DNA from 2 places in the Sphingomonas sp. Marseille-Q8236 genome. Region 1 is predicted to be linked to the other one. Evidence: riboswitches for the same ligand, from Rfam matches in the RefSeq annotation. Region 1 holds a riboswitch; the other holds the start of a gene.
What was found. Region 1 has a riboswitch for cobalamin ahead of ACWPWT_RS01605 (HoxN/HupN/NixA family nickel/cobalt transporter). Riboswitches for the same ligand answer to the same signal wherever they lie in the genome.
Positions count from the first base shown of each region.

Region 2: it holds a riboswitch for cobalamin, as region 1 does, so the genes downstream of both, ACWPWT_RS03395 (TonB-dependent receptor) here and ACWPWT_RS01605 (HoxN/HupN/NixA family nickel/cobalt transporter) in region 1, are expected to answer to the same signal.

Region 1 is NZ_CBCOPO010000001.1:336,354-346,070, forward strand. It holds gene cobI (precorrin-2 C(20)-methyltransferase) at 1-435, opposite strand, end outside; gene ACWPWT_RS01585 (precorrin-8X methylmutase) at 432-1,061, opposite strand; gene ACWPWT_RS01590 (cobalamin biosynthesis protein CobG) at 1,061-2,185, opposite strand; gene cobN (cobaltochelatase subunit CobN) at 2,182-5,403, opposite strand; gene cobW (cobalamin biosynthesis protein CobW) at 5,409-6,446, opposite strand; cobalamin riboswitch at 6,628-6,828, opposite strand; gene ACWPWT_RS01605 (HoxN/HupN/NixA family nickel/cobalt transporter) at 6,851-7,921, opposite strand; cobalamin riboswitch at 8,087-8,288, opposite strand; gene ACWPWT_RS01610 (septal ring lytic transglycosylase RlpA family protein) at 8,397-8,963, shown strand; tRNA gene ACWPWT_RS01615 (tRNA-Pro) at 9,123-9,199, opposite strand; gene yajC (preprotein translocase subunit YajC) at 9,392-9,717, shown strand, end outside.
Region 2 is NZ_CBCOPO010000001.1:737,284-742,131, forward strand. It holds gene ACWPWT_RS03390 (PepSY domain-containing protein) at 1-603, opposite strand, end outside; gene ACWPWT_RS03395 (TonB-dependent receptor) at 536-2,728, opposite strand; cobalamin riboswitch at 2,910-3,128, opposite strand; gene ACWPWT_RS03400 (hypothetical protein) at 3,215-3,523, shown strand; gene ACWPWT_RS03405 (TonB-dependent siderophore receptor) at 3,627-4,848, shown strand, end outside.

The DNA of each region.
Region 1 (9,717 bases):
GCTGGCGGTCCAGGCGCCCGACATGCCGGTGATGCCGGGCACCACCGCGACGGGGGCGTGGGGAAGCAACCGACTGTGCAGGTGCATGAACGAGCCGTAGAAGAAGGGATCGCCCTCGCACAGCACCACCACATCCTCGCCGCGCTGCACCAGCGACAGGATATGCGCGGTGCAGGTCGCGTAGAAGGCGGACAGGCATTCATTGTAGCGCGGGTCGGTAAAGGCGATCTCGGTCGTAACCGGATAGTCCATCGGATATTCGACCACATCGTCCCGCAACATGCCCTCGACGATGGTGCGCGCATGGCCGCGCCGCCCGGCCTTGCGGAAATAGGCGACGTGCCGGGCCCCGCGCACCAGCCGGTCGGCGCGGACGCTCATCAGGTCCGCCGCGCCGGGGCCGAGGCCGACGCCGTGGATCGTGCCCGTCGTCATTCGGCGCGGCTCGCAAGCGCGTTGATCGCCGCGACGGTGATCGCGCTGCCGCCCGGACGGCCCTTCACGATGGCGCAAGGGACGGGCATCGCCTCCCACAGCGCGTCCTTCGACTCCATCGCGCCGACAAAGCCGACCGGACAGCCGATGATCGCCGCCGGACGCGGACAGTCGGCGTCTTCCAACATGGTCAGCAGGTGAAAGAGCGCGGTCGGCGCGTTGCCGATCGCCACCAGCGCGCCCGCCAGATGCGGCCGCCACAGCTCCAGCGCGGCGGCGGAGCGGGTCGTGCCCATCTCCTTGGCCAGGGCAGGCACCGACGGATCGCGCAAGGTGCAGATCACCGGATTGTCGGCGGGCAGCCGCGCGCGCGTGACCCCCTCGCTGACCATATGCGCGTCGCACAGGATCGCCGCGCCCGCCGCCAGCGCCTGCCGCCCCGCCGTCGCGAAGCCGCGCGAGAAGTGGATCGACGGCGCCAATTCGACCAGCCCGGCGGCATGGATCATGCGGACCGCGACCGGCTCTTCCTCCGCATCGAAGCGATCCAGCTCCGCCTCGGCGCGGATGATGGCGAAGGACTGGCGATAGATCGCCGCGCCATCGGTTTCGTAACTATAGGGCATCAAGAGGCTCCGAGAAGCGCGACCGCCCGCTCGGGCGACAATCCGGTGTGAAGCGGTGCCGCCCCGGCGCGGGCGTTGCGGGCCAGATCGAAAGCCCCCTCGCGCCCGGTCAGCACCCAGTCCGCCGCCCGTGCCCGCGCGCAGCCCTTCGCGCAACCCGAGACGTGCAGACGCCCCTCGATCGACGGCGCGAGGCGCGCGGCCAGATCGCGGGTCTCGACGCTCGCCTGCGGACAGGCGGGCGCGCCGACACAGGCGTCAACGTGGAGGATCGGCGCATCGTCCAGCACCATGCCGGTGGCCGGCCGGGGAGCGACGCCCTCCGCGATCAGCAGCCGCCACGGGGTCAGCCGAACGGCACAGCCCTGGCTGCGGACAAAGGTGGCCAGCGCCGATGCCCCGATCCGGCCGAACGGCAATCCATAGACCGCACCGATCGGATGGGCGCCGGGCCGCATCGGCGGGCCGCCCTCGCCCGGCACCGCATCGCCACTCGCCCAGTTGGGCAGATCGGCCGCGTGGCGCGCCATCCGTCCGGCGGCGGCGCCTTCGCTCTCGACGAACCAGTGCGCCAGCCGGATCAACGCATCGGCAGCGGTCCGGCGCGTAATGCGTATGCCCGCCGCCCGGCCATCGGCGCGCAGCAGCAAGCCCCCATCCACCCCCCGCTCGATCCGGAAATCGGCGGGCGCTTCCATCAGCATCGGGGTCGGCCCCGCATCGATCGCAAAACCGATCTTGCTCGGCAGATCGGGCAAGTCGGTCAGCCGCGCGCGCAACTCGGTCGCGATGCCATGCGAATCGTCGTCCTCGCGCCAGTCGGGATTGATCAGGATCGCGCCCCGCGCCTCGCGCACCGGATCGGGATCGACCAGCCTCAGTGCGCGGAGCGCCTCGACCATCCGAGGCCAGCTCCGCTCGGTCGCGCCACGCAGTTGCAGGTTCGCTCGCGCCGTCAGGTCGATCTGGCCATTGCCATGGGCGTTCGCGGCCTCGCAAAGCCCCTCGACCTGATGCGCCGCCAGCCGGGCCAGCGGCGGGCGGACCCGGACCAGCAGGCCGTCGCCTGCCATCATCGGCCGCCACGCATCGGGGCACCAGCCCTTGACCACGAACCCGCTCATGCCGCGCCGTCCAGCATCGCCAGCACCGAGTTGCGCCGCGTCCGCCACAGCCCCGCCGCATGAAGCGCCGCAAACCGCGCCTCCATCGCCGCCAGCGCCTGCGGGTTCGCCTGCGCCATGAAGTCGCGCACCTCGTCGCGGGCCAGCGTCGCATCCCAATAGAGGTCGATCAGCGACGCGGGCACCACGTCCGCCAGATGCGCGAAGCTGCCTAGATGGTCGAGCGTCGCCGCGATCTCCGCCGCGCCGCGAAAACCATGCGCCATCATCCCCGCCACCCAGCGCGGATGGGCGGCGCGGGCATGGACGGTGCGGGCGATCTCCTCGTCCAGCGTCCGCGCCCTGGGGCTGGCCGGATCGCGCGTGTCGAGATGATAGAGCGACGCCGCCCCCTCTCCCAGCGCCGCCCGCGCCGCCGCGAAACCCGCCTGATGCGCCGCATAATCCGCCGCCAGCAGCAGGTCGCTCTCGGGGAGGTCGTGGAGGTGGACAAAGGCCTGCGCCCCCGCCACCCGTGCCGCGATCCCCTCGGCATCGCGCCGGTCGCCATCGTCCAGCGCCGTCGCCGAGGCCGCGAGCCAGCTTTGCCCCGCTGCGATCCGCGCGGCCTCGTCATAACTCGCTTCGGGGTCGAGCCCGATGCCATAGCGCCCCGGTGCGGGGCCATAGACGCGCGGGGTCGCCTGCCCGACAAAGGGGTTCCATTCCGGTTCCTCGTCGCGCTGCCCCAGCGCGCGCACCGCCTGCCCGAAAAGGGCAACCAGATGCGGGAAGGCATCGCGGAACAACCCCGACACGCGCAGCGTCACATCGACGCGCGGCCGATCGAAGCGCATCAACGGCATCACCTCGAACCCCGTCACCCGCTCCGAGCGATGGTCCCATAGCGGCTCGACCCCGATCAGGTGGAGCGCCATGGCGAATTCCTCGCCCGCGGTGCGCATCGTTGCCGATCCCCAGAGATCGACGATCAGGGTGCGCAGGTGATCGCCCTCCTCCTGCATGTGCCGCCGGATCAGTTCCTCGGCGAGCTTGACCCCTTGCGTCTGCGCGGCGCGGCTCGGCACCGCGCGGGGATCGATGGCGTAGAGGTTGCGCCCGGTCGGCAGCACATCGGCACGGCCCCGGTAGGGCGAACCCGATGGCCCCGCCGGAACGCGTTTTCCGTCCAGCCCCGCCAGCAGCCCGGCCCGCTCGGCCGCGCCCTGTTCGCCACGCCCGAAGACATGGAGCCCCTCGCCGAATTGGCTGTCCTTCACGTCGCAGACAAAGGCATCGATCCGGGCGAGCGGATCCTCCGCTCCCGCCAGCCCCAGCGTCTCGCCCAGCCCGACGCTGTCCGCCTCTTCGGCGATCAGGCCGCGCAGCCGGTCGCGGCGCGCGGGGTCGAGGCCATCGGCATTGGCGTACTCGTCCAGCAGCGCCTCCAGCCGTCCGAGCCCCGCGCCCGTCTCCGCCTGGACCAGCGCCGGCGGGACATGGCCGACCGTCACCGCACCCAGCCGCCGCTTGGCCTGCGCCGCCTCGCCCGGATCGTTGACGATGAAGGGATAGAGGACGGGCCAGTCGCGCGTCAGCGCCTCGGGCCAGCAGGCGTCGGACAGCGCAACCGCCTTGCCGGGCAACCACTCCAGCGTGCCATGCGCGCCGACATGGACCAGCGCGTCGATCGCTTGCGCACGCAGCCAGAGGTAGAAGGCGACGTACGAATGACGCGGACAGCGCGACAGGTCGTGATAATCCTCGCCCCGCGCGCTCGGTCGGCCGCGTTCGGGCTGGAGCGCGACGATCGCCTTGCCCAGCGCCAGCGCGGGGAAGTGGAAGGCATCGCCCTCGACCAGCGGGTCCTGCTCGACCGCGCCCCAGTTTTCGATCAGATCGGCGCGCAACGCTTCGGGTAATGTGGAAAGTGCGTCGTGATACGCCGCCACCGGCCATGCGATCCGGTTGGCGAGCAACGCGGCGGGTAAATCCGACGGGGCTTCCACATCATAACCGGCCGCGCGCAGATCGCCGAGGATCGCTTGCGCCGAGGCGAAACCGTCCAGTCCGACCGCATGCGCCGCCTGCCAATCCTTGCCCGGATAGGTGGACAGCAGGATGGCGAGCCGCCGCTTCGCCGCCGGGGTCGCGGCGAGCGTCGTCCAGCCCGTCACCCGGTCGGCGACCGCTTCGATGCGGCTCGATTCGGCACGGTGAAGGCGCAACGCCACGTCGAAATCGGGGTCGCGCTCGCCCGGTTGCTTGAAGCTGACGACCCCCGCGAACAACCGTCCGTCGATTTCGGGCAGGACGACATGCATGGCGAGGTCGGCGGGTGACAGGCCCCGCGTCGAACCCGCCCAGCCCTCGCGGTCGCTGGTCGCGAGCGCGACCTGAAACACCGGCACGCCCGCGCCATCCAATGGCGTGGCGTCGTCCTCGCCCTTGGCCGAGAAGGCGGTCGCGTTGACGATCGCCGCCGGAGCCAGCGCCTCCACCCAGCGCGCAACCCAAGGCCCCGCCCCCTCGGCTTTCAGCGAAGGGACGAACAGCGCGACGGGATCGAAACCGCGTGTCGCCAAGGCGGCGTGAAGGGAGGCGATCGGCTCCAGATCGGCGGCGACCAGATAAGCGCGGTAGAAGATGATCAGAACGCGGGGGCGGCAGATCGTCAACAGGGACGCGGCCGGACAGGTGACGCCTTCCGGCGACCAGCCACCGACCGGCGCCACCGCGAAGCCGCCTCCGCGGACCATCAGGGTCGAGGACAATTCGGCCAGCGCCAGGGCGGCGGCCTGCGCCCCGCCCGCATCGCACAGCGCGGTCAGCCTTCGCACCATCGCGTCGTCCACCGTCGAGGCTGCCGCCAGCCGTCGATCCTCGCGCCCGTCCGCCGCCAGCACCGCCAGCGCGATGCCGCGCTCGCGCGCCAGCCGCTCGACTTCGCGCAGGCCATATTCCCAATAGGCCGCCCCGCCGATCAACCGGATCAGGATCGCCTTCGCATGCGCCAGCGTCTGTTCGACATAGGTGTCGACCGACAGCGGATGGACCAGCGCCGCCAGATTGGCGAGCCGCAGCGACCAGGGGAATCCCCCCGCCCGCCAGCCCGCCGCAAAGGCGCTCAGGTCGCTGTCGGAAAAGGACAGCACCACCACATCACCGGGGCGTTGCCCCAGATCCTGCGGAACCGCCTGTTCCTCCAGCCCATGGCTCTCGCGAAAGACGAGATGCACGCGCGTTAGCCCTTCAGCACACCCTCGATCGCGGCGCGGTCGATCCGATCATGCTCGGCGATGACGACCAGACGGGTGCCGCGCGGCTCGCCCGCACCCCAGGGACGGTCGTAGCTGGTGCGCACCCGGCGACCGACCGCCTGGACCAGCAGCCGCATCGGCTTGCCCGCGACCGCCGCATAACCCTTTACCCGCAGGATATCCTGCTGCTCGGCGAGCGTCACGATGCGCGCGGCGATTGCCTCGGGGCTCTCCACCTCGCCCAGCATCACCGAGATGCTGTCGAAATCGTCATGCTCGTGATCGTCCGCACCGTCATGATGCGAGGGGCGCGCGGCGATGTCGTCCTCGGCGGCGGCTTCTAGGCCCAGCACGATCTCGGCGGAGACGATGCCGTCGACCGCCTCGACCATGGGCAGCGGGCGCGGGGCCTCGGCGGCGATGATCGCGCGTGCCTTGGCGATGCCCTCCGGCCCGGCCAGATCGGCCTTGGTCAGAAGGACGAGGTCGGCGCACGCCAGCTGATCCTCGAACACCTCGGACAGCGGGGTTTCATGGTCCAGGCTGGGGTCGGCGGCGCGCTGCGCCTCCACCGCGTCGAGATCGGGGGCGAAGCGGCCCGCCGCAACGGCCTCCGCATCGGCCAGTGCCACCACGCCGTCGACGGTGATGCGCGAGCGGATGGCGGGCCAGTCGAACGCCTTCAGCAGCGGCTTGGGCAGCGCGAGCCCTGAGGTCTCGATCAGGATGTGATCGGGGCGCGGCTCCATCGCCAGCAGCTTTTCGACCGTCGGGATGAAGTCGTCCGCGACGGTGCAGCAGATGCAGCCATTGGCCAGCTCGACGATATTCTCCGCCGGGCAATCGGGGATGGCGCAGGATTGCAGGATGTCGCCATCGACGCCCAGCGTGCCGAATTCGTTGACGACCACCGCCAGGCGGCGACCGCCCGCATGGCGGATCAGGTGGCTGATGAGCGTGGTTTTCCCGGCGCCCAGAAAGCCGGTGACGATGGTGACGGGGACCTTGCTAAGGTCACGCATGCTATTTCTCCGACGCGCCGGACGAGCGAGCGCGGACACGGGACCGATCGCCGGCGCGGTGACGGACGGGCGCAGTCTAATGCGTCCGCCCCGCGTGTCGGCGACCGATGCGGCCCCGGCCGCATGGCTTCGTCGCTCCCCGACGGAGAACCGTGCCCCGACCACCCCCTGGGTCCAGGCAAGAGCGACCATGACGCCGGCAGGTCTCCTGGCTCGCGGGTCAAAGCGAGGGGATGCGCCTTCCCGGATCACTCCAGTGGCCGTGCCTCCGATGGGGCACCAGCATCGCTCGCTCACCGCTTACAGTTGCAGGGACAGCCGGGGATTTGCACCCCATTCCCGTTTCAAAGCCCCAAGGGGCACCGGCGCGATCTTCGGGGCCTTTCGGCCCCGATGAGCGGCATTTATCCCGCCGCGCCGGGCTTTGCAATTCGCGCCTCCATCGCGGCGAACCCGCGCCAGCGATAGAGGAGGAAGCTGGCACCCCAGCAGAGGACGAACAGCCCGACGATGGCGAAGCCCAGCACATTGAAATGCTCCGACAGCGCCCCGGCATAGCGGAACGGCCCCGCCGTCCAGCCGAACCGCTCGGCGAGCAGCGCGGTCGCCTGGATGCCGCCGATCACCAGCGCGACCAGCGCCGAGACCAGGGTGATCGTCATATTATAGTAGAGCTTGCGAAGCGGATGGACGAACGCCCATTCATACGCGCCCAGCATCACCAGCCCGTCGGCCGTGTCGATCAGCGCCATGCCCACCGCGAATAATATGGGGAAGACCAGGATCGTACCGAGCGATATGCCGTCGGCGGCGTGCGCGCCCGAAAGGCCCAAAATCGCGACTTCGGTCGCGGTGTCGAAACCCAGTCCGAACAGGAAGCCGAGCGGCGCCATGTGCCAGCTCCGCCGGATCAGCCGGAAGAGCGGACGAAAGAGGCGCGACAGCGGCCCCTGCCCCGAAAACATCATGGCGGCGTCCGCCTCCGCCATCGGCTCGCCGCGCGCGACCCGGCGGAACCGGGTCCACACGTCGCGCAGGATGATCAGGTTCATGATCGCGATCGCGAACAGGAAGCTGGCCGAGACGATCGTGGCGATGGTCCCGCCGCTCTGCCCAAAGGCCTCGAAATCGGCGAGCGTCGTGGCGGCGAGCGCGACCGTCGTCGCCGCGATCAGCACGATGGCGGAATGGCCGATCGCGAACCACAGGCCGACCGCAATGGGTCGCTGCCCGTCCTGCATCAGCTTGCGAGTGACATTGTCGATGGCGGCGATGTGATCGGCATCGACCGCGTGACGGAGCCCCAGGCTATAGGCGAGCAAAGCGGTGCCGAGCATCAGGCTGTTGCCCGCGAACACGCTCAGCGCCCAGCCCCAGACGGCGATATTGACGAAAACCAGCGCGGCCATCAGCAGCGCGACCCGCTTCTTCAGCGGCAACCGGGCGCGCGGCGCTCCGGCATGATGGTAGGACATGGGTGATACCCCCGGCGTCATTGCGACAAGGGCCGAACTCCGCTGGCGCGGTCACCATCCCACCCCACGGACGCACGCCGGGCAAGATGGCCGATTCGTCTCGGCCGATGGGCGTCGCTCGCATGATACAATATATCCCAGCCATGACCATCCCCTGGATCGCAGCAAGAGCGACTCGCACCGGCAGGTCTCCTGGCTTGCGGGTCGAAGCAAACGCGACACGGCCTTCCCGGATGGCTCCAGTGGCTGTCCCCTATTGCAGGGACCGGCATCGCTCGCTCACCGCTTACAGTTGCAGGGACAGCTAGGGATTTTCACCCCATTCCCGTTTCAAGCCCCTAGGGGCACCGGCGCGATTGACCGGCGGCGGGCTGAAAGCCCTTGCCGGTCGGCATGGGGATAGTCTGCGGCGGATGGAGGCGCAAACCGCTTTATCGGGCCGGACGCTCGGCTTAATCCGGATCACATGGTGGATGTGAGAAGATGGCGCCGCTGGGCACCCGCGGCGGCGAGCCTGGTCGCGGCCTGCTCGGGCGGCAATTACCGGCCGGTCAGCGATTATCCGGTGCGGATCGGCAAACCCTATTCGGTACGCGGCGTCACCTATGTCCCCGCCGAGGACGCGACCTATGACATGCTCGGCTATGCCAGTTGGTATGGCAGCGAATCGGGCAAGCGCACCGCGAATGGCGAGCGCTTCCGCCCCGGCTGGGCGACCGCGGCGCACACCACCCTGCCGCTGCCCAGCTATGTTGAGGTGACGGCGCTGGGCACGGGACGGCGGATCATCGTGCGCGTCAATGATCGCGGGCCGTTCGCCGGATCGTCGCGGATCATCGACCTGTCGCGCGGCGCCGCCGAACAGCTCGGCCTGCGCGCGGTGGGCAAGGCGGCGGTACGGGTGCGGCGGGTGGAGCCGGACGAGAAGGACCGCGAACGCCTGCGCCACGGCAAGGCGGCGCGGCCGTTGCCGCCGGTATCGGATGCGGTGCGAGCGAATCTGCTGTCGCAGATCGCGGCGGCGGGCATGACGGTGCGGTAGATGTCGTCATCCCGGCGAAGGCTGGGATCTATGCGTCCGACAGGACAAGGGGCGCCAACGGCCCCTGGCCTTAGCCGGGGCGGCGATCGGCATATGGCCCATAACGAAAGAGCAGGTTCTCACCCGCTCCGCCGTCATCTGCCAATTTTGGAAGAAGATTGGTCGGGGCGACAGGATTCGAACCTGCGACCCCCACACCCCCAGTGTGATGCGCTACCAGGCTGCGCTACGCCCCGACCGAGCGGCGGCCTCTAGGCGGGTTTTCCGTGGGATGCAAGCCTTGATGTTGCAATGGCCGCCACCCCACATCGGGCTCTCCATTGCGCCTGTCCGCCTGCGATGGTAGCGGGCAGGCTATCCGACATGGGGGCTGGTCGATCGTTCGCGGTCGGCGGGTGCCCGTGCCCATTCAGCATAGACGGGTCCGAATGTTCATTCCCTTCACCGCCCCAGTCGCCGTGATGGCTGCCGCAACCGGCACCGCCGCATCGAGCGGAGCCGCCTCGTTCCTCAGCCTCGCGCCGCTGCTCCTCGTCTTCGTCGTCTTCTATTTCCTGATGATCCGTCCGCAACAGCGCCGCATGAAGACGCTGCAGGCCGCGGTCGAGGGGGTCAAGAAGAACGATCAGGTCACCACGGCGGGCGGCATCGTCGGCAAGGTGACCCGCGTCGAGGACGCGCTGGTCGAGGTCGAGATCGCCCCGAACGTTCGCGTCCGCGTGGTCAAGGCGACGCTGACCGACGTGGTCGATCC
Region 2 (4,848 bases), 400 kb from region 1:
GCGCTGCCCCCGGGTCGTTCGCTGCACCGGCTGGCCGGTCAGGTCGGAGATATAGATCTGGGTCCCGGCGACATCGGCCAACGTCGCCTTCCACAAGGGCCGATGCCGGTCGAATCCACCCGCGACGGTCCATTGGTCGCGGGTAACCCGCTCGACATGCTCGACCGATGCCCGTCCGAAGCGAGCCGCCACGCGGGCGGCCAGCGGGGCATCGACCGCACCGGGGGCGATGCCCGTCGCCGCCGACAGGATGCGGGTGTCGCCCTCCCCGTCCTCGATCCGCCAGACCGGCGCGCCGTCGCGCATCTCCAGCGTGATCCGCCGGGCTTCGGTCCCGGCGGGCGGATGGACGACCCGGCTCCAGTCGATCGGCTCCGCCCCCGCCCAGGCATCCGCCGGGGGCAGCGCGGGATAGGGCACGTAGATCATCACCAGCCCGCTTGCGAACCACATCGCGAAGAACAGGCAGGCGACGATCCCCGCCCAGCGATGGGTGAGGAAGGCCAGCCGCACGGCCGCCCTTCCCCAGGATCGATCAGAACGCGGCACGAAGGCCGATGTCCAGCGAGCGCGGACGCCCCAATATCCATTGCTGGTCGCCATAGGCGGTGATCGCATAGGCCTTGTCGAACAGGTTGTAGACTCGGACATCGACCGCCATTTGCGGAGTCAGCGCATAGGACAGGGTGGCATCCACCGTCGCATAGCCGGGAATGCGAAAGGCATTGCCATTGTCCGAGAAGCGCCGCCCGACATAGCGCAGGCCACCGCGGGCCTGGACCCGCGTCGTGGCGTCCCAGCGCAGCCAGAGATTGGCAAGCGCCTCGGGCACATTGGGCGGCGTCCGCCCGCCATAGTCGGTCCCGCCCGAACGGAAATCGTCGAACCGCGCGTCCAGCAGCGTGCCATTGGCATCGATCCCGAACCCCTGCGGCAGGTCGAGCGTCACCGCCGCCTCCACGCCTTGCGCGGATCGCTGCCCGACCTGTTCGACCGGGCTCGACAGAGTGCGCTGCGCCAGCAGTCCGGTCTTCACGATGCGATAGGCCGCCAGCGCCGCGGTGCCGCGCCCGTTCAGGAACAGCCATTTGGCTCCGGCCTCGATCTGGTTGCCGCGCGCATTGCTGAACGCCACCTGCCCCGTCGACACGGTGGTCAGCGTGCCCAGCGGATCGACGCCCGTGGCATATTGGCCGTAGAGCGACAGGGTCGGCATGGGCTGATAGACGACGCCCGCCCGCCAGGTGGCGTTGCGGAAGGTCTTTTCGAAGGCGAAGCTGTCGGTCCGCACGCCCCCCGGATAGGCGATTGCCCAGCGCCTCACCTGATTTTCCTCGTAGCGGAAGCCGCCGACCACCGACCAGTGGCGGCCCAGCGTCACCCGATCCTCGGCAAATATTGCCAGCGCCGCCGTGCGGGTCCGGTAACGGGGCGCGATCCCCTGCGTATCCAGGAAACGGCCCGGATCGAAGGCAAAGGGATCGACCGCGTCGACCTGCCCGTCCGACCCGAAGTCATTCTCATGGGTGAAGCGGACCAGATTGGCCTCCCCGCCGATCACCAGCGCATTGGCGATGCCGGGGGCCAGCCCGGCGCGCCACGTCACACTCGCCTGATCGCCCCATTGGGTCTGGTCGTGGCGAATGCCGTAATTGCTGCTCCGCCGGATCGTGCCCGGCATGCCCGTCGAACCGTCCGCGCACCGGCCGTTTGCGGAGACCCAGCAATATTCCTCCAGGTTGCGCCAGAATCGATCGCTGGTCAGATAATAGGCGATGTTGGACAGGCTGACATTCGCACTCGGCGTCCAGTCGATCCGGACCGAGGCACGGTCATCGCGAAACCGCATCCGACTGTCACCGACATTATAGTTGCGGTCGCGTATCCGCAGATCGAGTTTCCCGTCGATCAGCGGCGTGCCGAAATAGCCGATCGGCCGCTGGTCGCCATGATCGCCGCGCACCGTCACCGCGAAGACCGGCGATGGCGTCCATTTCAACGTCCCCGACAGCGCGACGCCGTCCGAATGCCCCCGATCGACATAGCCGTCCGATCGGCGATAGCTGGCATCGACGCGGTAGCCCAAGCTATCGCCCAGCGGCCCGCCAATCCCGGCGCTTGCGCGAAAACTGTCCTGCGCGCCATATCCGATCTCGGCCTGGCCATGGGTTCGGGCGGTCGGCCCCCGCATCACGACATTGACCGCGCCGCCCAGCGCGCCCTGCCCGTACAGGACCGACGCGGGGCCGCTGAGTATATCGATCCGCTCGACCATCCAGGGATCGGTCGGAAAGGTGATCGTCCCCGCCGCCGGGAACAGCCGCACCCCATCGATCAGTTGCAGCACCGATCCCTGGCCCGAAAAGCCCCGGGCCGACAGCGCGGTGCCGCCATTGCCGGGATTGGCGACGCTGGCGATGCCCGGTGCGCGCGCCTCCGCCTCGACGATCGACAGGTCGCCCCGCGCGCGGATCGTCTCGCCGTCCAGCGACACGATGCTCGCGGGCGTTTCCAGCGGGGTCAGGCCCAGCCGGCTGGCCGTGGCATTGGGTGTGTCCAACGCCTGTTTCTCGCGCGTGCCGACGACCAAGACGGTGGCATCCGCCCCCTGCCCCTCGGCCCCCGGCCTCTCTGCCCGTTGCGCGCTGGCTTCCCCGGCCCCGAGCAGAAGCGCGGCACCACTCCACAGGCTCCATTGCGCCCATGCGAATCCGTTACGATATATCATTCTATAGTCCATAGCGTCCTGTCGCGAACAAGCCGAGGCCTTCCGTTGCGTTTCCGAACGGCCGGATGCCATGCGTACCGGACGCTATTCCGCACTCGCCATGGCAAACCATTGCGCCTCCGCCACCATTGGCGTCGCTCGTCGGAAAGGACCTTAGCCTCGGCCATCCCCTGGACCAGGCATGAGCGACCTGACGCCGGCAGGTCTCCTGGCTCACGGGTCATCGCGAATGGCGCGCCTTCCCAGGTTGCCCCAGTGGCTGGCCCGGTCTTCACCGGTCCGTTGCGCCTCCGCTCACCGCTTACAGTTGCAGGGACAGCCTCGGATTCGGGCGTCGCCGCCCTCACCGCGTTCCCTTTTAATCCCCCTTGTCGGGGGAACCGGCGCGATCATTGCCGGAACATTCCGGCGTCGCATCGGTAGGCGCGACGCCATCACGTCGTCAAGCGGGATGAGCGAGCGGGCGAACCGCGCTATGGCGGCGTCATGGCACGCAAGACCCGCTATCTGACCGCGACGATGCCCGATGGCTATGTGAAAACGATCGGCCCCACCTCCGCCCCCTTCACCCATTATTGGCGGATCGTCGCCGATCTGGGTGGCGGACGCACCGAAGTCTTCTGGGGCCATGCCAAGTCGCGGAAGGACGCGCAGGCCAACGACGCCGCCATGGCCGAGGCGATGCGCCAGCGCGGCTGGGTCGGCTATGCTTTTGACGTGGTCGAACTGGTCGAATCCACCGAGCCGCCCGAGGGCATGTCTCCGACCGGGAAGAGAAGGCGCAGGGGTCGCTAGAACCAGGCCGTTCAGGATCATGATGTTTTTGTCATGATTTCGCTTTACCCCGATGCCCACCCCCTCTATTGCGACTGCATATCAATAGAAGATGGGGAACGACATGCTGACTGGTTCGGCATTGAAGACGCTTGCGCTGGCTTTGTCGGGGGTGGCGGCACCGGCGCTTGCCGAAGTGGGACCGCCGGTCATGGCGGATCGCACCGTGCCGTCGGCCGAGCGTGACGACCTCGACCAGACCGGCAACGACATCGTGGTGCTGGGCAAAAGCTATGGCCGAGAGGTGGGCAAGACCGTCACCCCGCTCAAGGACATTCCCAACACCGTCACGGTGATCGAGCGCGACCAGATCGAGGCGCAGAATCTCTTCACGCTGGAGGACGCGCTGACCGCGACCAACGGGATCACCGTCAACGGCGTGGGCAGCGAGGACCCGTCCTATTTCTCGCGCGGGTTCGCGATCAACAATTACCTGATCGATGGCGTACCCACCTTCGCGCTGGCTTTCCCCGCCGTGGTGCCGGACCTGTTCTTCTATGACCGAGTCGAAGTGCTGCGCGGCCCCGCCGGGCTGTTCAGCGGGGCGGGCAATCCGGCGGGCAGCATCAACCTGGTGCGCAAGCGCCCGCTCGACACAGCGCGGGTGCAGGCGGTGGCGGGACTGGGCAGCTTCGACAATGTCCGGCTGGAGTTGGACGCCTCGCTCCCCGCCAGCGATCGGTTGGGCTTCCGCTTCGGGGTGATGGGCCAGGATCAGGATCAGTTCTTCGACACCGCGCACCGCAACCGCGTTGCCGCCTATGCGACGGGGTCGCTCAAGATCGGCGAGCGGACCACCCTGACCGTCGGCGGCCATTACGACCGCTTCCGCCCCGCGATCCAGTCGGGCCTGCCCGGCTATGTGGGCGGCAGCGACGGCAGCGACGGACGGCTGCTGTCGGTCGATCGCTCCACCTATCTGGGCGCCGACTGGAATCGTTTCGAATCCAAGACGTGGAGCGGGTTCGCCGAACTGGCGCACCGGGTCAGCGACCGCTGGACGCTGCGCGCGACCGGGCTCTACACCGATGTCGATCGCATCGACATCTACAGCTATATCGGCAGCCAGCCGGTGACCGCCGCCAATCGCGGCGTCACCAACCAGATCGCCTATCGCGGCGATAGCAAGCAAAGCACCCGTGCCTTCGATTTCAACGCGATCGGCAGCTTTCCGCTGTTCGGGCGCGACCAGACGCTGATCCTGGGTTGGGATTATCAGGCCAGTTCGGGCACGTCCTATTATAGCCGCCTGTCGAACTTCGCGACGATCGACGTCTTCAATCCCG